3 regions of the Cellulosilyticum sp. ST5 genome follow, and region 3 is predicted to be linked to each of the others. Evidence: a T-box and tRNA genes for the amino acid it is inferred to sense, from the RefSeq annotation. Region 3 holds a T-box; the other regions hold tRNA genes.
What was found. A T-box is a leader RNA that pairs with one kind of tRNA and senses whether it is charged. The one in region 3 lies ahead of leuS (leucine--tRNA ligase), so its partner is inferred to be a tRNA-Leu.

Region 1: it encodes a tRNA-Leu, which carries the amino acid that the T-box ahead of leuS (leucine--tRNA ligase) is inferred to sense. The anticodon was not compared.
Region 2: it encodes a tRNA-Leu, which carries the amino acid that the T-box ahead of leuS (leucine--tRNA ligase) is inferred to sense. The anticodon was not compared.

The regions. Positions count from the first base shown of each region.
Region 1 is NZ_CP132338.1:2,949,481-2,957,330, forward strand. It holds gene thyX (FAD-dependent thymidylate synthase) at 1-329, opposite strand, end outside; gene QTL86_RS14555 (dihydrofolate reductase) at 603-1,091, shown strand; gene QTL86_RS14560 (DEAD/DEAH box helicase) at 1,180-2,958, opposite strand; gene QTL86_RS14565 (alpha-glucosidase/alpha-galactosidase) at 3,166-4,557, opposite strand; gene QTL86_RS14570 (AraC family transcriptional regulator) at 4,712-5,560, shown strand; tRNA gene QTL86_RS14575 (tRNA-Leu) at 5,671-5,752, opposite strand; gene QTL86_RS14580 (hypothetical protein) at 5,874-7,850, opposite strand, start outside.
Region 2 is NZ_CP132338.1:2,393,591-2,401,440, reverse strand. It holds gene QTL86_RS11770 (methyl-accepting chemotaxis protein) at 1-1,117, shown strand, start outside; gene QTL86_RS11765 (DUF4870 domain-containing protein) at 1,199-1,588, opposite strand; gene QTL86_RS11760 (glycosyl hydrolase family 18 protein) at 1,785-3,200, shown strand; tRNA gene QTL86_RS11755 (tRNA-Leu) at 3,254-3,336, shown strand; gene QTL86_RS11750 (S-layer homology domain-containing protein) at 3,759-6,020, opposite strand; gene QTL86_RS11745 (hypothetical protein) at 6,439-6,564, shown strand; gene hcp (hydroxylamine reductase) at 6,660-7,850, shown strand, end outside.
Region 3 is NZ_CP132338.1:2,239,597-2,247,446, reverse strand. It holds gene QTL86_RS10925 (FtsW/RodA/SpoVE family cell cycle protein) at 1-1,292, shown strand, start outside; gene QTL86_RS10920 (IS4 family transposase) at 1,532-2,848, shown strand; gene QTL86_RS10915 (DUF4349 domain-containing protein) at 3,562-4,548, shown strand; T-box leader at 4,637-4,852, shown strand; gene leuS (leucine--tRNA ligase) at 4,983-7,379, shown strand; gene rbsK (ribokinase) at 7,463-7,850, opposite strand, start outside.

The sequences.
Region 1 (7,850 bases), 710 kb from region 3:
GGCTTTGGAATAACATACTCAAACTGTCCTTCACTTACATAACGTTGTGATTTCTGAGAATAGCTGCAACCTATTCTATGACGTACTAATTGATGCGTTAAGGAACGACTTACACCTTCAATTCCAAAGGTAATGCTACTATGCTCTAGAATGGAACCATGCCCGATTTCTAAAATCATATTTAAAAATCTTTCTGCACTTTCTGGTGTAATTTGGTCTCTTAATTCTTCTATATCTGCTGAACTATAGCAAAGTCTAGCTCCTCTTACTATATTTTGTTCAAACTCTGGTGTATGACTTAATATGACTACATTTAATTTAGTTTCCACTTGATTCTCCTCTTATCTTTCTGTATATATTAGACAACCTATCTAAACTAACGCTTATGGTTTATACTATAATTTGATTAGTTATAGATAAAAGTAATAGTAGATTAATTTCTCTCTATGATGAAAGTGTATTACAAAAGACTTCCACTGGCAAGTATCTTATTAAATCCTGTCTTTCATTAATGACTATTAACCTTCTTTTCTATATTAACCTATTAGTATCATATCCTTGATATACTATAACTCTATCAAACTTTAAAGGAGATTACACTATTGATTTGTTTAATCGCAGCTGTTAGTAAAAATAATCAAATTGGACTTCACAATCAAATGCCTTGGCATATTCCTGAAGACCTAGCTTATTTTCGTGAAATAACAAGTGGGCATACTGTTATCATGGGAAGAAAGACCTTCGAAAGCATAGGTAAACCTCTCCCCCATAGAACCAATATGGTTTTAACTACAAACCCTAACTTCTCTGCGGAGGGTGTTGTTGTTCTGCATAGCTTAAATGAAGCATTAGAGTTATGCAAAACAACAACAGAAGCAGTCTTTGTAATTGGTGGTGGTGAAATTTATAAAGCCTTTTTACCTTTCGCAGAATATTTATACATTACTTTAATTGATGAAGTTGTTGAGGGAGATACTTGTTTTCCCGATTATCAAAAAGATTTTCTATTGATAAAATCCACTTGTAGTAAGTCGCAAACACCTACTGGTCATTATTTTTTCTTTACTCTTTGGAAAAGAATAGGTCATTAATATATATTTCCTACAATAAAAAATTGCTATCTCATATATATTTTACAATATATGAGATAGCAATTTTTATTGACTTCATTTGCTCATATTATCTATTATTCTTATCATTACTACGAGAACGGTAGTTTGAACGGTTTCCATCTTGGCGTCTATTACTATCTCCACGTCTCTCACCATTGTTTTCCTGACGTCTTGATGTACTACGACCCATTTGTCTATCTCTACCATCTTGTTTTCTATTAGCTACTTCAATATTCACTCTTCGTCCTTTTAAGCTTTCGCCTACAAGGTTAGCCATAATATCTCCAAGATGTTTTTTTGGAATTTCAAAGAATGAGAATTTATCAAGCATATCTACACGGCCAATTTCCTTACCTGTAATATTACAGTTAGATGCGATAAATTTAACAAGTTCTGATACTTGAAGGTCGTCTTTACGTCCAAGGTTAATAAATAAACGTACAAAGTCTCCATCAATTTTGCTTGTATCATAATTGCTACGTGCTGCTAAGTCTTCTACTGAATACTCTGCTGAAGCTCCCATAACCATTTTATCCATAGTCATTTTAAGGAAGGCTGCTGCTACTTCTAGAGATGTTGCGTAATTTTCATCCTCAATGTCGCCTACTTCTTCAAGCATCTTTTCAATAAAACCTGTATATTTTGTAAGCTTACCTTCAGCTAAAATAGCTTTTACTTCATCTATAATTCCAGAAAGTTTATTTTCTTGAATATCTTCAATTGAAGGTGGCTTAATAAGCTTAATTTTTGATTTTGTATAACGTTGAATATCACGTAATTTAGCTAATTCTTTACCAGCTGCAAAAGTATAGGAAACACCTTCTCTTTGTGCACGACCTGTACGACCAATACGGTGTACATAGTACTCTTCATCACTTGGTACATCATAGTTAAATACTGCATCTACATCATCTACGTCAATTCCTCTAGCGGCAACATCTGTCGCTATAAGAATATCAATGAGCCCATTTCTAAAACGAGACATAACATTATCTCTTTGAAGTTGTTTCATATCTCCGTGAAGTGATTCTGCACTGTAACCTCTTGCTTGAAGGTCTCTACATAAATCATCTACACGTCTTTTAGTGTTACAGAATACTACTGAAAGCTTAAAGTTATTCGCATCAATTAGACGAGATAAAACTTCTACCTTATTGCTATCTCTTACTTCTAGATAGTATTGTTTAACTGTTGGTACTGTTAACTCTTTATGAACAACATTAACAGTGATTGGGTTATTTTGATATTTATTAGCAATATCTAAAATGGCTTTTGCTAAAGTAGCTGAGAAAAGTACAAATTGACGTTCTTCTGGTACACTTTCTAAAATAACATCAATATCTTCACGGAATCCCATGTTAAGCATTTCGTCTGCTTCATCTAAGATAATCATTTTTAAATGTTCTAATTTTAAAGTTCCTCTTCTAAGGTGATCCATAATTCTACCTGGAGTACCTACAATAATTTGAGGTCTTTTTTTAAGAGCTATAATCTGTCTATCTATTTGTTGTCCTCCATAGATAGGAAGAGTACGTATACCTCTCTTATATTTAGCAAGAGCTGAAAGCTCTTCTGTTGTTTGGATAACAAGCTCACGTGTTGGACAAAGAATAAGCACTTGTACTTTTTCATTCGTAGTGTCAACACTTTCTATTGCTGGAATACCGAATGCACAAGTTTTACCAGTTCCTGTTGGCGCTTGTGCAATAATATCATTACCTTGTAAAATAATAGGGATCGCTTTCCCTTGAATAGGCGTTGTTTCTTCAAATCCCATATCATGAGCCGCTCTAATAATGTCTTCTGATACTTCTAGTTGGTTAAATAATATACTTTCTATAATCATTACCTCTACAATCTATTAAATAATTTATAAGTGAAATTAATCTATTCGCTTACATCCATACCTTTAATCATACTACATATTACTTGAAACCTCAAGGAGTAAAATGTTCCTATTATAGGAAAAATGCTTCTATTCAAGGGCTAGCGAGTTTCTTGAATAAAAGCATTTTTGTGAATTATTTTCTATTAAATTTTAACTGCTCTATATTTATAATTTCCAACCAGGTAAATAATTTGCTGTATTTTTGAGCATTTCTTCAAAAAGCTCCTCTGTATCCTCTAAGGATATATTAACTAATGGGTCATTAGCAAAAGCTACAAAAGCTTTTTTCTTATCTTTTTCTAATGCGGCTTCTAGAATAAGATGTGCATTGGTAATATGACGTGTTGCTATTCCTTGAATAGCACTTGGAAGTTTTCCCGCTACTATAGGTAATACCTGTCCTCTTCTAAAAATGGCATTGGTTTCTACAATAGAGCCTCTTGGCAGATTAAAAATTTGACCTTCATTAGGCAAGTTAACATTGGTTACTAGGTCTTCAAGACCAACTAATGCCTTGATTTGTCTAACGCCTTCTTCTCCTGAATCTTTAACTTCGAAAACTTCTTCGCCTTTAACAAGTCTCTTGCTTTTAGCTAATCTTTCTTTTAAATCCTCTTTTCTCCAGCTAACAGGTGTTAAACTAAATTTCCAATCCATAACTGTTTCTGGATTCTCTATATACCAGTTACCTGACATAAACTCAGCTAGGTGTCTATCTCCTGCTGCTGCAATAATACCGTATCGCTTAAAAAGATCAAACTTCACTCTATTAGCTGATTCAAAGAAGTCATTCATCCAATTTCCTGTTTTCCCTTCTTCAAAACCGTTTTCATAATATTTGTCTACAAACTGCTTGTAGATTGGCATTAAATCTAATCCTTTATAAGAAGCCTCATCAATCCAGGTAAAATGATTAATTCCCTTGACATTTATCTTGATTTCTTCTCTTGTAGCGCCCTCTATGCCCTCTATATCCTTTAATGCTGCTGCTAATAAATTCTGTGCATTAAATACCTCGTGGCAACAACCAAATGCTTTAATCCGTGGAAATACCTCATAAAGCGTTTTTACACATAAAGACATAGGATTGGTATAGTTAATAACGAAAGCTTCAGGACAATTCTTTTCTATAGCTTTTGCGAACTCCACATACATAGGGACGGTTCTTAATCCCCTAATAAGTCCCCCTGGGCCAACTGTATCCCCAACAGATTGATAAATCCCATATTTTTCTGGTGCGTGTACATCGGAAGCCATCTCATCAAAAGTACCTGGCAAAATGGAAATCACAACAAAATCCGCTCCCTTTAAAGCACTCTCCAAGCTTTTATCTGCCCTATATTGCCACTTACCTTTGACATCTTCTCTATCTTTTAGGCGATTACCTATTTTTTCATTCTGCAATGCTGCTTCATAATCAATATCATAAAGCGTTACTGTCCCCGCTAATTGTGGCTCTCTTGCCAAATCACTCATCAGTTGCCATGCCCAACCTCTAGACCCCCCACCAATATAGGTGATTTGTATATCTTCGACTCTATCTTCAATGTACTTCATCTTTTTTAGGCTCCTTTCCCCTATCATATATCTTTATTGTACCTTTATTATTTTTATATTTCTCTGTATTTATTGTTCTTTTTCTTTAAATTAGTCTTTTTTTGTTCCTATTTAAAATTATATATTATATACTTAACAAGGAGGTGCATCTTCGATGAGTGACAAACAAGATCCTATCAAGCAAAGCGGCTATATCATTGAATATGTTAAGCGCGAAACAGCACTTAATATGCCATCTAATCACTATCATAGCTATTATGAAATTTATTACCAACTCTCAGGTGAACGTTATTATTTCATTAAAGACCGTTCTTATTATCTCAAAAAAGGTGATATTGCTCTTATTAATAGTTATGAACTACATAAAACACTGCAAGCTGGAGGCAATACTCATGAGCGTATTTTAATTTACTTCGATCCTAGCTATCTAAAAACATTTAAAGAAGCTGTTGACGACTTTGATTTATTTCAATGCTTTGAAAAAACCACTCCTGTGTTTAATCTAGGTCCTAAAGAACAACTTTTTATAGAAAAGTTACTTTACTGTATGCTAGAAGAAGATACCCAACGCTCAGAGGGCTATACTTCTTGTACAAAGGTTTACTTATTAGAGCTTCTTATTTTTCTAGGTAGGTTTTCTCCTGAAATTAAAAATAGCTACTTAGAATTTCCAAGTAGCCTACACAAAAAAATATCTGAAATCACTAGCTATATTAACATTCATTATAAAGAAGACCTATCTTTAGATAAAATAGCTAATCTGTTTTATATGAATAGTTACTATCTCTCTAGAACCTTTAATGAAGTAACAGGATTCCATTTCACTCAATACGTTAATACTGTTCGTATACGTGCTAGTGAAGAGCTTCTTCAAAAAACTAATTTAAGTATACTAGAAATTGCCATAGCAGTGGGTTATAGCAACTCTACTCACTTTGGGCGAGTCTTTAAACAACTTCTTGGTGTTTCTCCTTTGCAATATCGTAAAATTAATAAATTTTAATAAAACACAGATGAAGTGAGAAGAATATCTTCTCACTTCATCTAATAAAAAACTATTTTATTCAAACAAAAAAAGACGTATTCATTTAAAATGAATACGTCTTTTTATTATGCGGGCGAAGGGAGTCGAACCCTTACACCTCGCGGCGCTAGATCCTAAGTCTAGTGCGTCTGCCAATTCCGCCACGCCCGCAAACCTGATACTTGATTATAATAACAGAAAGTATCGGGTTCGTCTAGTCTTTTTTTTATAAAAACTTGTCTTTTACCATAGTTTAAATATTATATATTTTTCCAATCACTTTTCAACTTATTTAGTTTCCTGTATGAGATGAAGTATTTTCTTGCTTCTTATTGTCATTTTGCGATGTATCTGGTGTTTCAGACTTAGTCTTAGTTTCTGCTGGGGTCTTTACTTGTTCCTTATCATTTACTGATGGCTGAGTTTTTTCTTCTTTTACATCTACCTCACCTTGCTTGTCTTTATTAGTTTCATCAGTTTCGTTTTGCTTTTTATTATTTTCTTCTAAAAGCTTAAGCTGAGCTTTCACTTGGTCTTCGGGTAATCCCAGCTCATTTACTGGTAGTTTAATACTTTGCTCTAATTCTGCTGCTGTTGTATCTATAATAGGTGGTGGCGCTAGGTAATAATTATAAGCAAAGTAACCTCCTATGCCTACCCCTGCACAACCTATTAGAATCATGCCGGTTATAGCTATTGTCTTCCCATATTGACTAAGTAGCTTTATAATGGCTGGTTGCATTGCTTTATTCAGCTTAGCATATAAAGTCTTTGTTTTTAATTGACCTTCTAACTTTTGTTTAGCTAGTTCTTTAGGCCACTTACCCTCTTTTTCTTTAAGTTTAGTAAAGAAACGAATCACTGTTGTATCAAAGCTGGTCTTATTCATATAAATTTCTTGTCCCTTACTCCAAATAATAAAATCTAGCATGATAGCAGGGCTAATAGGATACAAATATTCCAGAACTTTGGTTAAATTTAAACGCCACATTTCCTCACTATAAGCCTCTTTGTTTGGCTCAAGAAATGCATACACTAACATATAAAAATCTTCTTTTTTTACAGTTTGTTTATAAAAGTGTTGAATTTGTTTTTGTACAGCTTTATTTACTTTGATATGCTTCGGACTCATTGCCTCGAGACTTGTCTTCAGCTTTTGATAGTCTTTAATAGCTTCATAATTTTCATCATCATAAATATGTTTAAATGTAATATGACATAAAGCTACTTCAGACTCTATTGCTTCTAAACGTATATGCTTTAAGAAATGTTCTTCTGCTAAAACAACAAGTTCTTCATATAAACGCCCTTGATGCTTTTCACACCACTGCTGGACTTTTTCTAATAGCTTGACTTTATTGCTAGCTGCCCTTAAGCAGTCCATAAATCTCGTTTTCACTAAATTAGAGTAATAAACATCAGTAAACAAAATACTTTCTATAGGCTCAAATTGTTTTACCTGAGTAATAAAAGCATCTAGGTTATTAATACCCTCAAATGCTTCTTTTATATAGGTATAAGCCACTTGTTCTTTTAATTCTTCTCTACTATATAATTTTCCAAATAAACTTTGATAAAGCGCTGTTTCCTTGCTTGCTTTAGCAAAGATTTCTTTTATATAAGCTCCATTATTTTCTCTTCTAGCTACTTCTATGGCTTCTAATAAAATACGTAGCATATCTTCAAAGTTAGTTTTACTGCCTTGATTAACCTTAAGTTTAAATTTCAGCATAGCTACTATTTCTTCCTGACTTAGAAGCACTCCACCTCTTAAACTAGCTTCTAAGCTACTGATTGCATATCCAATCACCTCTATGAGTTCTCTCTTAAACTCATCTCCAATAGGTAGGTTTAAATAACTTAGTGCTTCTGTTAAAAATCCTTGTCTTTCTCTACCTTCCTCTAATACATAAGGCTTATGATTAGACAAATACGCATAGATAACAAATAAAGTAGCCGTACGGTTATAAAAGCTAAGGGTCTTCTCTCCCTTGTCCTTCATGGCATTTAAGAGCTGCTCACCATAGCTATTAAATTTTTCCCATAATGGCTTTATCGACCTAAACATAGCTGCCACTTTAAAATAAGGATCTAAATGAGTGGTCTCATCTAAGTTTAAGAACTTTTGACTCACGAAATCTAATACAAATTCCTTTGTTACTTTTCCATCATAACGAAGTACATCCTTCTCTAAAAAGGTAATATGAATATTCTTTTTAGCTTCGCTGCTACGTGAATAGGTGCTTACACCTAATTCCTCTGTTACGCT
Region 2 (7,850 bases), 150 kb from region 3:
ATTAACTTTTATCATAGGTAATATTTTTGCTAGAAGTTTTTCAAAGCCAATCCTTAAGCTTGTTAATTTAATGCAGAAAGCCGAGAAAGGTGATTTTACTGTACAAATGAGTGGTTATAAGAAGGATGAAGTAGGACAACTGTGTCATAGTTTTAATGAAATGATGCGTCAGACTGGCGAACTTTTAAAGCAAACGCAGCATGTTGTAACAGATACCCTAGGAAGTAGTCATTCTTTACAAAATACAATCTTTGAGACAGTTAATAACATTGAGCAGCTTACAATAGGCATTTCAGATTTAGCAGAAGGGACTATGAAACAAGCTCAAGATACTCAAAAAACCAATGGTTCTATGAATGAATTAGCTCAGCATATCTATACGGTTAAGCAGAAAACATCAGACATTATAGCTAGTACAGCAGGGGCAACTACCATGATAGAAAAAGCCTCTGACACTATGAAAGCTCTAAATACTACGATGTCAGATTCATTAAATGTGGCAGAAGAAATTGGGCTTAGTATGAATGCACTTAATATACTTAATAAAAATATTAATCATATTATGCAGATGGTAGAAAATATTAGTGAGGAAACTAATTTACTTGCTTTAAATGCTTCTATTGAAGCAGCTAGAGCCGGAGAAGCTGGAAAAGGTTTTTCTGTAGTGGCGAAGGAAGTAAGAAGATTAGCAGATCAGTCTAAGCAATCTGTAGGTGAAGTAAGACAGACACTAACAACTATGGAAAATCATATGTCAGAGACTTTAAGCTTAGTAGAGGAATCCAGAGTTACCTTTAATACGCAGGAAAAGGTGGTTAAAGAAACCTATGAGGTATTCTATAGTATTATTGATATTTTACAACATATGAGTAATGAACTTTTACAAGTTGGTACCCAAGTAGATAGTATGGAAGGCACAAAAGTAAATGTGATGCAGCAGGTAGGACGTATTAGGGATGTTACTCAGGAAGCAGCAGCCACTACACAAGAAGTGAATAGCCTAAGTATACATCAGCAAGAAAGTATGAATCAGTTAACTGTTTTCTCAGAAGCCTTAATAGAACGTATGGAAAAGCTTAATCATACCATACAAGCCTTCAAGGTTACAGAAAAATAATCTAAAAAAGGATTGCCATTTTGGGCAATCCTTTTTTAGATTACGATTAAACTGATGTTTTTGATTGATACGATAAATGGGTTATTTAATTAATCGTGCCACAAAATCCCCGATAAAAGGAATACGGAACTCTTCATAATTGAAAGCCCCAATAACGGCAACGATGGCAATTAAAGTAAAGATAATGCCTACGATAAAACTAGCTAAACCACCCAAGAGTGGAATAACATGTAAGATGCTGATGACAATCACCCTAACCACATAAAGGACAACAGATTGCATAGCGTGGAATTTAACAAGGTTACTTTTCTTTTCCATAAAGAAAATAAGGATAGGAATGAGCCAAGCTATTCTCCAAACGATTGGTAAGTAAGCAGCAATTACAGGGAGAGCATAAGTAAGAATGGCCATTATGTTAGCATCCATGTTGGCAATACTTGATTGATGAGGACTATAACTTCCTTTAGACATAAAACATTTCTCCTTCTATATAATAGTTAAAATTATTATAACATGTTTCCAGAAAATTAAAATTAATATTTGATGAAAAATGGATAAGTTTTACATTAACTTTTAAAGTTATAAAATTTTAATATTTAGATAAGTCAAAGCGTGATACAATAAAAAAGAAAATAGTAAAGGTAGGAGAAGAGAAAGGGGATAACTAATGAGAAAATATAAGAAATGGCTAGTGAGTTTTTTATTAGGCACATTTTTGGTAACAACAAGCTATGGTGGTACTGTTATCCAAAATCCTGTGATGCAGAAGGAGTCTTTTATAAACCACTTACAAACGTTAGAGGTTAATTATAAAGAAACAGCTCAGATAAAAGGAAATCTAACAAGAGAAGAAGCAGCTGTATATCTTGTAAAAGCTTTAGGCCTATCGGGTGTTGCTAAAGACTATGAAGAGCAAAAGTTATTTAAGGATGTTACAACTCATCAAGGAGAAATTAATTTAGTTAAGACACTAGGTCTAATGAATGGAACAGGAAGTGAGACCTTCGGGCCTAAAATAGGATTAAGCGTCTCAGCAGCTGAAAGTATATTAAGCCGTTTAGAAGCACTTATTAAAGCAGATATGCAGTTTGAACATGCTTTTTATGCCATTAGTTCTAGCAGTCAAATGGCACTTATTAAAAATTATGATGCGATTAGTTTTGGATGGTCAGAAGTTATTGTAGATGCCAACAAGCAAATTTCTGTAGTAACGGATGGAATAGGTGATTTTAAAGTCCCTTCAGGATTTGAAGTACCTTTAGACGAAGCAAAAGCTAATGGTGTAGCGACCTACTTAATGGTTTATTACGAAGACCAAGGTGGACAAATAAGAGAATTACTTAATGATTCTACCCAAAGAGCTGAAATGATTAGGTCATTAGTTAACTTAACAAAGAAGATTGAAAAAGATGGTGTAGAAAGAGGTTTTGATGGTTTAACTATTGACTTTGAACAGCTACGAAGTGCAGATTTAAAAGCACCTTATGTGACTTTCTTAAAAGAGCTAAAAATAGCATTAGCAGCAGAAGGAAAAAGTTTAATGGTGGCTGTTCAGCCCACTACTTATTTTAAAGGCTATGATTATAAAGGCATTGGAGAAGTAGCAGATCGTGTCATTTTAATGGCACATGATTATGGAGCTAAAAGCTTAAATGTTAATGAACAAAAGCAAGGAATAGTAATGACACCTATGACACCTATTGATGAAGTTTATGCTACCTTAAGGGAAGCAACTACAGCAGTTGCAGATAAAAGTAAGCTAGTACTTCAAATTAGTTTTGCCAGTACGCAGTGGCAAATGAAAAATCAAGAGGTTATTCACACATTTGCCTATACACCTACATATACTCAGATTGAAACACGTTTAAATACACCAGGAACAGTCAGCTATTATGATGAAATAGCTCAAAATCCTTATGCTATTTATGAAGCAGATGGCGTTAGAAATATCATTTGGTATGAAAATACAAGAAGTATCGAAGCTAAAGAAGATTTAGCAAAGCTACTAGGCATCAGGGGCATTTCTTATTGGCGCCTAGGCACCATACCAGATAGCTATTTAGCTAGTATAAATTTATATTGAAAAATAAAGATAAAGTGATTACAATAAGAGATGGACAAATCATCTATTTTTAAGCAGAGGTGGCGGAATGGCAGACGCGCTAGATTCAGGTTCTAGTGCCCGCAAGGGCGTGGGGGTTCGAGTCCCCTTCTCTGTACGTAATCTCAATGTTTTTCAAATTCTTACATAGGAAAGCCCCTCTAGCGTGCTTATTAGCATGTTTTTAGAGGGGTTTTGTTATTTTATGCGAGGACTTTCGGGTCAGTTTGAAGTTTGAACCGCCTCCTGTCAAATAGTCTGGTGAAACCATAAAAACTTTTACATCTCCATCCATAGTTTGTGGTTGGAGATATTTTTATGATACGTCTTTTCGTAAATACACTTTATACTCTGAAGATGAGTATAGTCTCTAATCAGATGCAATTATTTATTTGTTGTAATGCTTACAAAACTTTTACCTTATGCCCCTAGGGGACATAAGGTAAAAGTTTTGTTTGACCTAAAAGTGATTTTAAGTCACTGTTTCTGTTAACACATGAGAAGTTTTTAATAATCTAAGTAAATTAGAATTTAAGTTGTTTAAGATGAATGCTTTTTATTTTCATACTTTTTATAATAAGCCATGAGAATAGTAGCAGCTTCTGCTCTTGTAACATTGTCATTAGGAGCAAGCAGCCCATTACCTTTACCTATTATAATACCTTTTTCCACTGCCCATGCCATGGCTTCTTTCGCATAATCGTCAATTTCATTGGCATCATTAAAGCCTACTAACGTAGCATTTGCTTTTGGTGAGCCGTAGTACCTCCAAAGCATGGTCACAAATTGCTCTCTTGGCACATTACCACTTGGGTTGCTAGCGTCTGAGATTTCACTTTTTATTGCCCAAGTACGTGCATCCTCAAATACATTAATTCCGGATAACTCTGCACCTTCTAAACGGCCTATTACGGTCCAAACCATAGCTCTTGTCAATAATTGTTTAGGTGCGAAGCTATTTTCACTGTTTCCTTCAAAAAGATTCTTGTCATTTACAAACTTCACCGCATCATAATACCAATTTGTTTCTGCAACATCGTTAAAGGTATTTACCCATGTTACAGGTTGTTCATTCATAGGAGGTACAACAGGTTTCTTTTGACTTTCCTTAAAGGTGGTTTCTACGGTTACATTACCGCTAGGCATCTTAAAGGAATAGGTGCCATCTGCATTTTTAGTAACTTCAATGATGTTGCCTTTTTCATCCTTTACTACTAGTGTATCTATTTCATAGCCTGCTTCTGCCTTAGGGGTAAGTTTTACTATTTCACCTGCAGTCGCTTTTCCTTTTTCTAACACCAGTTGACCATGCTCTGTTTTAGAAGTATCAGTGGTGACCGTATAGCTAGGGGTATAGGCACTACCTCCGCCTCCACCTGAAGAAGAACCCCCACTGCTAACAGCCTTAAAGGTTGCTTCAATGGTATGATTTGTTTGTACATCACTAAAGGTATGGCTTGAAAGAGCTCCTTTGCTTACACCATCCACCTTTACATCCTCAGTAGCATAACCACTGTTTGGCGTAATGCTATAGATTTGATTTTCTCCTTTATTAACTTCAGTATTCCCAGCAGGTGAAATACTTCCACCTACACCTGCTGTTGCCGTAATCGTATAGGTAAGCTGTTGCGTCACACTGAAGTTTAATGGAATCTCTTTGACTATGCGTCCATCAGCTTTTATTTGAAGTGTATCCGTATAAGTGCCTACAGCTAGTCCTGTTTTAGGTGTTACTTCCACTGTCGTATTTCCACTTTCTGCAATATCACTTATAGTTGTTTTATTTAATTCAAAGTTGCTTGCACCGCCATTCTCAAACTGAACTAAGAGCTCCCCTGTTGCTACTTTATCATCGCCATTACTTATTGTCACTGTAACTGGTGATTGTGCACCATAACCCACCTGTGCAGCGGGAAGGATATAGCTGTCAGAGTCTGTTGCTAAGTTATACTTTCTTTTCCATTTAGCTGGTGAATCTGCTGCTTTTATTGACTCACCCCAATTATCATAAGAGCCGATATCTCCTTCATAAAGTTCTACATTAGGGTCAATTACAATAGTCTTTGCCTTAATTGCTCTTGCATCTTTTGTATCGGACCTTGTTACTGCTTGCCCCTCACCACGGGTCGAAATAGTTAATGTACCTTTCAAAGCCTGAAGTCCAGCACCTGTACCTCCTGTGGCATTGAGCTTAACCTGATCCCCTATCTCAAGGGCATCTGTCAAGTCTGCAAAAAAGCCTAAACTTCCTCCATTCACCGTTAGACTTCCATTCCCACTAACAGTAACACGTTTGTTGTTATAGATGGCAATAGCAGTTGTGGGAGCTGTCACCTCGTTATTTCCCTTTATAACAAGGTTTAAATTCATAACCTTAGTATTACCGCTGGATTTTCCTATCATTACAGCATCCCCACTTTTTGATGTAATGTTGGCACCGCTAAGGATTAAGGTATAGGTAGGAAGTCCTCCCTGATCAGCATCTTTTTTAACCGCCCAGTTCCAACCTGAATTAGGTAATGTGTCAGTATTTGCGGCAGTTTCTGTAATGGTCAGTCCGTCTGACGAGGTTGTTCCAAAAGTATAGCAGCTAGATGTAGTGGTAGGCATGGTGACTAATAAGTGTCCACCTACCCCATAATTAAAGCCAATATTGTCACTAAGTTCCGCAGCTTGTCCATCCCATGTTCCATACCAACTTCCATTCCATGATCCAGTCCATGCCGCAAAGGTAAGCTGGGCTGGCAGCAAGGTACACACCATACATAGCGTGAGAAATACACTAAAAATACGTTTTCTCATTTCTTAATCCTCCTTAGTATCTTTTCCATAAATTTAATCTAGGTAATTCTATTATGTATGTGGTTTTGTAGAGCCCACTTCAGCAAACGATTCAAAGATATTTCATCCTATGGTTACTGAGCATCCCATTGCCCTAGGGAATAAAGGATATATCGGTGATAAGCTTGCTCTAAATCGTTTTTTCATAATCATGTTCCTCCTTTACGAATTTTTGCTTCACATAAAGATATTGCTTCACATCTTCAAGTTATCATAAATTCGTCGCAAAAACCGACCGATGCATGAAACATGATTTTTTCGATATGAATCATAGTTTAGAGAACTCAATTTTTATATCATACTTATATTGGGAAAATGGTGGAATGGAGAGAGATATTGAACAGAGAGGAAAAGTAACATGCTTAGTGGTACAAGACACGTGTTAAAAGTAATAGAGAGATGGTATGAGTGGTTTGCAATACTAGCTATTGTAAGTGTATTTAGTCCAGAAGATGCAGAGGTTACGATGAGGGTGATTATTTATTTCTTTATTTTTAATTTGTAGCCATAGCTACGTAATTTGATGTTGCTTTTAGATATAATACAGTTATCAGCAGCGAAGAAATGGCTAAAATCCGTTAAAATAAAGGAGAGAGAAATATGAATAATCAAATGTATTGTATGCAATGTCAAGAGACAGCAGGAAACAAAGCATGTACAAAGGTAGGGGTATGTGGTAAAAGTGCAGAACTAGCTAATATGCAAGACTTACTAATCTATGTAACAAAAGGGATATCTGAAGTGACAACAAGATTACGTCAAGAAGGAAAAAAAGTAAGTAAAGAGTTAAATCACTATATCACACTTAACTTATTTACAACGATTACAAATGCAAACTTTGATGATGAAGTATTTTATGCAAGAGTAAAAGAAACTTTAGCAAAGAAAAATGAATTAATGCAGCAGTTAACTAACAAAGATCATTTATCTGAAGCAGCCACTTGGGATATTGCCTTGGAAAACAAAACAGGCATTTTAGCTTCTCTTAAGAATTTAGTATCTGGAAATAAAGAAGCTAGTGAAGTTAATCAAATTTTAAAAGCAAAAGCTGAATCAGATGAAGTAGGTGTTTTAGCCACGGAAAATGAAGATATTCGTTCATTAAGAGAGTTAATTACTTATGGCTTAAAAGGCTTATCTGCTTATTCTAAACATGCTAATGCCTTAGGGTATGATAATGAAGCAATCGATGCGTTTATGCAAGAAACATTAATGAAATTACTAGATGATTCATTAACAGCAGATGATCTTGTAGCTTTAACATTAGAAACAGGTAAAGTAGGTGTTGATGGAATGGCATTACTTGATAAAGCTAATACATCAACTTACGGTAACCCAGAAATCACAAAAGTTAATATTGGTGTAGGTAAGAATCCTGGTATTTTAGTATCGGGTCATGACCTTGCAGATATCGAACAATTATTAATTCAAACAGAAGGTACTGGGGTAGATGTCTATACTCACTCTGAAATGTTACCAGCACACTATTATCCACAGCTTAAGAAGTATAGCCACTTAGTAGGGAACTATGGAAATGCTTGGTGGAAACAAAAAGAAGAATTTGAAGCCTTTAATGGACCAATTTTAATGACTACTAACTGTATTGTACCTCCAAAAGCATCTTATAAAGATAGAATGTTCACAACTGGTGCAGCAGGTTATGCAGGCTGTAAGCATATAGAAGGTGAAGCAGGTAGCCAAAAAGATTTCTCAGAAATCATTGCTTTAGCAAAAACATGTAAAGCGCCAACAGAAATTGAAACAGGAGAAATCATTGGTGGTTTTGCTCAT
Region 3 (7,850 bases):
TGCAAGGGACAAGTTACTTGCACAAGCAATTTATCTGTATAGTAATAGGTGCTGTTGGTTTAATAGGTATGTATTTTATGGATTATAAAAGGATAGAGAAATATTCGTTACTTTTATATGTAGTAGCACTGGTTTTACTTATCCTAACTTTTTTATGGGGATATGAATTAAATGGAGCAAAAAAATGGATAAGAATAGGTATCTTCCATGGAGCAAAAAAATGGTTAGGAATAGGTGTTTTTCAGCTTGAAACAGCGGTATTAGTCTCCCCACTCATTATAATAAGTTATATAGGATTAGCAAGAAAATGGAGTAAGAAAGGAAAGCCTGGCGCTATGCTTTTATTCGTGCTGATGATGCTTCCTACAATATTTTATGTGAGAGGGAATCTTGCTCAAGGGATAATCGTTTTTATTGTGCTAGTGGGGATTTTCTATAGACATTATCCTAACTGTTTAAAGCTGATATCGATAAAAAAGCATCATTTCATCGTGTGGATTACTATACTAGGAGTGGCGGGAACCTTCTTTATTAAAAAGATAATAGAGGCCCCTCAACGGGTGGATCGTATAAGGGCTTGGCTCAATCCTAGTATTGACCCTATGGAAGATGGATGGCTTACGATACAGCTTAGAAATATGTGTAAGGGTGCAAGTCTTGTAGGAAATGATGGTTTATTTTATACATTAGAGCAATCAGGAGTAGCGCAAGTGGTATCACCTTATGGAAGCATGGGGGTTACGGATTATATCCTTAATTTTATGATTGGTGTTTTGGGAATATTACCAGCTATTATTTTGGTGTGTATGATTATAGGACTTCTTATAAGATGCTTTAAAACAGCAGCTAAGGTGAGAGAAGGGTATGGACATGATTTATTAATCAGTATTAGTAGCTTATTCAGTGTACAATTTATATTGAGTATACTCTTAAACTTAGGGCTTCTTCCAAGTGTAAGTGGCGCTTATATGCCTTTTGTTTCCTATGGAGGGTCTAACTTGGTTTGCAATATGATACTGATAGGCTTTTTTCTAGGCATTTATCGCCGCAAAGATATTAATCCAGTCCAGTTGATTAGTGAGGGTACAGCAGAAGCTAGGAGGCCAGGATGGATGCAGTGGGTGAATGCATTTTTTGAAATAGAAGATAAAGAGATAGATAAAGATTTTAAAGATAATTTTGAAGGGGAATTAAGTAATAGAGCATTAGCTGAAGCAGCCCTTAATTTTTTAAGGGGCTGTGAGGAAGTAGAATCAGTAGAGGTAGTTTTTAAGGATCAAGTACAAGAGTAGAACATTAAGATTGAAATCAACTAAACGACAAAAAGGGAACCATGCATACATGCCAATGTCATTAAGTTAAGATGACGAAAAAAGATCTCTATACCAATCAAATGGTATAGAGATCTTTTTTTGAAAAAGTAGTTGACAAGACAAAGAAAATGTGTGGCCGCTCTCACTACTGATTGAATAAAGAGGTAGTGAGAGCGGCCCTTGTAATTAAAGGAAACTTAGTTACAAGGAGGACACATATGAAACCCAAACAAATTAAAAAGCTTTTAGTAGATGAAATCCAAAAGTTAGCTGACAATCCGCAAGATTATTGTACCAATCCAGGTAGTGATTTTTTACGCAAAAGAAAATTGCCCATGAATAAAATTTTAGCTGGAATTATTGGAATGGGAAGTGGGAGCCTTACAAACGAATTATTAGATCTATTTGGTGCATCTGCAGATACACCCACTTCTTCTGCGTTTGTTCAGCAGAGGAAAAAGATAAAGCCCGAAGCGTTTAAGAAGATATTTGACGGCTTTTCAAGTAAACTTATAGATAACTTTAATGAAGATATGCCCATACTTGCTGTTGATGGGTCTGATGTACAGATTCCTACCAATCCTGATGATTTAAATTCATTTCATTCTGGAAAAGATGGAAGAAAATCATATAATCTTCTGCATATAAATGCGTTGTATAATATAAATTATTCTATTTATCATGATGTGATAATACAAAAATCTAAAGAAAAGAATGAACATAACGCTCTACAAGAAATGGTTGATCGTTCTGAAATTCCTAAAGCACTCGTGATAGCTGATAGAGGTTATGAATCTTTCAACAGCATGGCTCACATTCAAGAAAAAGGATGGTTCTTTCTTATTCGTGTCAAAGATGGAATTAATGGTATAAAGAATGGATTGGATTTACCCAAAACAGACTGTTTTGATATTGATATTTCTTTAAAACTTACAAGAAAGAAAACGAATGCAGTCAAAGAACTTTTCAAAGACAAAAATCATTATCGAAGTGTTTCTTCAGCCCAACCGTTTGATTATTTACCACTTAAAAACAAGAAATCTGAACCTGCTAAATTCTATGAATTACACTTCCGAATAGTGAGATTTCCTATTTCAGAAACTTCCTATGAAACAATAGTTACAAATCTAAATAGTGAAAAGTATCCTCCTGATGAGGTAAAAAAACTGTATGCTTCTCGTTGGGAGATTGAAACATCTTTTCGAGATTTGAAATATACGATTGGAATGTTAGATTTTCATTCAAAAAAGGTGATGTGTATCCAACAAGAAATCTATGCACATATGATAATGTATAACTTTGCAGAAATGATTACCTCCCACGTAGTCATTGAAAAAAAGCAAAGAAAGCATACATATAAAGCAAATTTCTCAGTTGCAGTGCATATGTGTAGGTTATTCTATCATGGAAAAGCAACATCACCTGATGTAGAAGCCATAATTGCAAAAAATCTCATTCCTATAAGACCTGATAGGCATAGGGAACGAAACTTAATTGTTAAGATTTTTCATGGCTTCCTTTATAGAGTAGCATAAATTTTTGTAAAAGAATATAAATTTTGAGGCAGATGCAAATCTGTCTATTTGTGGTACCTGGAAATAGAAAAAGAAGCTGAAGAAATAAATCTTCAACTTCTTTTCCTAGGGATGCGTTTCTATCACAATGTTAACTTAATGACATTGGCATACATGCATGATTCCCTTTTTGTCTCCCAGACTCTAGTTTAACTTTCATTTTTCCTTCAGTAAGCCTCATCAAAGGCATAATAATGGCTCCTCAGCATATAGATGCTATAAGAAGAGGTATACTTTAGGTATTATGAAAGCTAAACCAATGAGTGAGGAGCTCTTAAAAGTCTTAGCCGGCGCACCTTTATGAGAGGAAGCTTAGGCCTTAAGACTCTGGTTTGAAACTTTGTTTGTTGGTACTGCTATAGATATAAAAACGCACTCGATAACTTATAAGTGGCGCCTCCCTGTCAGCGCACAAGTGAACATTTTCCTTAGAGCCAGAGGTACCTATAACAATAGATTGAGACTTGGTCGACCCGGTCAGTTCCTCAGGTTGATGCTGCGGTGATTATGCCGAGGGAAGTTATTTAATTTGTTTTTACACTTCTATATATGTGGGTTGCAAGTGGAATCCCTAATGAAAAATAAAATATTTTTGAAAATTTAAATAAAATGGGGAACTCAGTTGTTCTTTTTACGTCTAAAGAATTAAATAAATATTGAGGGGGAGTCAAGTGATGAAAAAATGGGGAAATCAATTTAAAAAACTAATGTTTGTAGTAGGAATAAGTAGCATGGTATTAGTTAATGGCTGTGGTAGTAAGTCTGCAAGTGAAACAGCTGCTGTACCTGCTGAGAATGCTTATGCAGCACCACAAGAAGAAGCAGCCTATACTAGCAATGAATCTTCAGTTACTAGCGAAGAAAAAGCAGTCCAAGATGCAGCGGGGTATACTGGTGAGAATCCGAAAATTAATACCACCTCAACGTATAATCGTAAAGTGATTAAAACAGGAAATATGGAGATTCAAACAGAGCACTTTGGTCAAACGGTTGAAAGCTTAACGAACTGTGTAATCAGCTTAGGGGGTTACATAGAAAGTTCGAATATTCAAGGAAGTAGCTTTTACAATAAGGATTCTAATAACCGAACAGCTACTTTAACAGTGAGAGTGCCACAGGCCCAGTTTGATGTTTTTGTCAATCGGGGAAGTGAATTTGGTAATGTATCTTACTTATCTTGCAATAGTGAAGATGTGACAAGTGCTTATGTAGATACAGAAATCAGGTTAAAGACATTAAAAGCAAGATATGACCGTTTACTAAAACTTCTAGAGAAATCAGGGACGCTTCAGGAACTATTTGAATTAGAACAAGAAGTTAGTAATGTTACTTATGAAATAGAAAATCTAAGTGGTACACTTCAGCACTATGATGCTTTAGTAGATATGGGTACGCTTTCTATTCAAGTGCAAGAAGTAAAAGAAATAGTAGTAGAGGAAGAAGTAGTAGATCCAACCTTTGGTAAGCAAGTAGAAGAAGTGTTTAAAGGCTCTATGAATACCTTAATGGAAATAGGTAAAGGGCTCATCATTTTAGTTACAGGACTTCTACCTTTTGTTGTCATAATTATCCCTGTTATACTAATTGGTGTTAACCTTTATAAAAGAAATAATAAGAAAAAAAGGACACTAGAGAAAAACGAAGAAGAAAATGAAGAATAAAGTGTACTACATTATGTTAATATCCTCAATAAACCGTTGCTTTTCATCATTAAGTATGATAAAATTTGCCTTATAAAAATAGTATACATTAAAAACAATGATGCGAAGTAGTAGGAAAGTCGTTTTATCAGAGAGCTACTGGGTGGTGTGAAGTAGTAAAATGGATTTTGTGAACTCGTCGCTAAGTTCCAGGCTGAACTCATAGTAGGTCATGGCGGGTCTTCCCGTTATAGAAGTTTGAGTGTGTAGGGGATTCCCTGCAAATAAGAGTGGTAACGCGGAAATAGAACCTTTCGTCTCTTGGAATATCTAAGAGTCGGAAGGTTTTTTTGATGCTATTTACTAAAGGAAAAACATCACTATATAGCCACTATTATAAATAGTAATTGTACATGTTATAGTGATTTAAACACAATACCTAAGGAGGCAAAACAATGCAATACAATCACAAAGAGATTGAACAAAAATGGCGTAAACATTGGGAAGAGCACCCAGTTAATGTTGAAACAGAAGGTAAAAAGCCTTATTACTGTTTAGATATGTTCCCATATCCATCAGGAAATGGTCTTCACGTAGGTCACTGGAGAGGTTATGTACTTTCAGATGTATGGAGCCGCTATAAAATTCTTCAAAACCACTATGTCCTTCACCCAATGGGATGGGATGCCTTTGGTCTTCCAGCAGAAAACTATGCCATCCAAAAGAAAGTACACCCAGCTATTGCTACAGCAGAAAACGTTGCAAACTTCAAACGTCAACTTCACGATATCAGTGCTGTTTATGACTGGGATAAGGAAGTTAATACAACAGATCCAGAGTTCTACAAATGGACACAATGGATTTTCCTTAAAATGTTTGAAAATGGACTTGCTTATGAAAAAGAGATGCCAATCAACTGGTGTCCATCATGTAAAACAGGTCTTGCAAATGAAGAAGTAAAAGAAGGCTGTTGTGATCGTTGTGGCAGTACCGTTACGAAGAAAAACCTTCGTCAATGGATGCTTAAAATTACAAATTATGCAGAAAGACTTCTTAATGACTTAGATGGTCTTGATTGGCCAGAAAAAGTTAAAAAGATGCAAGCTGACTGGATTGGTAAAAGCTATGGTGCTGAAATCGACTTCGAAATCGAAGGTACAGATGAAAAGATTAAAGTTTTCACCACTAGACCAGATACACTTTATGGGGCAAGCTTTATGGTAATGGCACCAGAGCATGCAAAAGTGATGGCACTTACTACAGAAAGCCAAAAAGCTGAAGTTGAAAAATATGTATTTGATGCTTCTACAAAATCATCAGTAGACCGTATGGCTGACAAAGAAAAAACAGGTGTATTCTTAGGTAGATATGCAATCAATCCTCTTAATGGAGCAAAAATTCCAGTATGGATTTCTGACTATGTACTTTCTGACTATGGTACAGGTGCCATCATGTGTGTACCAGCTCATGATGATAGAGACTTTGCTTTTGCTAAGAAATTTGATTTACCAATCATCCAGGTTATTTCTAAGTCAGGAGAAGAAGAAGAGCTTACTGAGGCTTACACAGAAGCTGGTGTCATGATTAATTCAGGAGATTTCAATGGCATGCCATCTGAAGAAGCTAAAAAAGCCATTCCAGAGTTCCTTGAAACACAAAATATTGGTAAGAAAACAACTAACTACAAGCTTCGTGACTGGGTATTCTCACGTCAAAGATATTGGGGAGAACCAATCCCAGTTGTTCACTGTGACTGCTGTGGTATTGTAGGGGTTAAAGAAGAAGACCTTCCAATTCGTCTTCCAGATGTAGAAAGCTATGAGCCAACAGGTACAGGTGAATCTCCACTTGCAGCTATTGATGAGTGGGTTAACACAACTTGTCCAAAATGTGGTGGTCCAGCTAAACGTGAAACAAACACAATGCCACAATGGGCTGGTTCATCTTGGTACTTCTTAAGATATCCAAACCCACACAATGATGAGGAGCTTATTAGCAAAGAAGATATGAAAAAATGGCTACCAGTAGATATGTACGTTGGTGGTATCGAGCATGCTGTTCTTCACCTTCTTTACGCTCGTTTCTATACTAAATTTTTATTTGATATTGGAGTAGTAGACTTTGAAGAACCATTCAAACGTCTCTTCAACCAAGGTATGGTAACTAAAGCTGGCGCTAAAATGAGTAAATCAAAAGGAAATGTTGTTTCTCCAGATGAGCTTGTTGAGAAATATGGCTGTGACTCACTTCGTATGTATGAACTCTTCATTGGACCACCAGAACTTGATTCTGAATGGGATGATAGAGGTATTGAAGGGGTTTACCGTTTCCTTAATAAAGTATGGAAATTAGTGGATGAAAACACTGCAGTAGCAGAAACAAAAGATATGGAAAGAATTCGCCATAAACTTATTCGCGATATTACAGTGCGTATGGAAAACTTCAACTTAAATACAGTAGTAAGTGGTTTCATGCAATACACTAATGAGCTTCTTGACCTTCAAAAGAAACAAGGAGGCCTTGCTAATGAAACACTTAAGGCTCTTGTTATTCTTTTAGCACCATTTGTGCCACATATTAGTGAGGAGCTTTGGGCTAAAGTAGGCGGAAGCGGCAGCGTATTTGAAAATACATGGCCAACTTACGATGAAGAAAAAATGAAAGAAGATGAAGTAGAAATCGTTGTTCAAATCACAGGAAAAATTGCTGCACGTATGATGATTTCTCCAGAAGCAAGTCAAGAAGAAGCAATTACAAAAGCAAAAGAGCTTATTGCTGATAAGTTAGCAGGTAAGACGGTGGTTAAAGAAATTTATGTTCCAGGACGTATTGTTAACCTTGTAGCTAAATAATAAAATACAAAGTAAAAAGACATGTTACTTCTAAGTAACATGTCTTTTTACTTTGTAAATAGATATGAGATTATCATAAAATTTTATAAGTTTTCTGTAGTGGGTAGTATTTCTTCTCGGAAAGGAATTGAACTTTGAGCACCTTCACGAGTAACTGTTATAGCAGCCACTTGATTACCAAAGACAATAGCTTCTTCAATGGATTTTCCTTCAGCAAGATAAACAGCTAAGGCACCATTAAAGGAGTCTCCAGCAGCAGTTGTATCGATTGCCTTGACACTGAGTGCAGGGAAGTGACGAGCTTCTTCTAGTGTGACTAAAACGGCGCCTTTTTCACCTAAAGTCGTAATGACATGTTTAACACCAGAGCGAAGTAAAGTTTGTGCAGCAATAATAGCATCATCTACTGTAGTAACAGGTTGATTTGTTAAAGTGCTCAATTCGGTTTCGTTAGGGGTTATATAATCAATT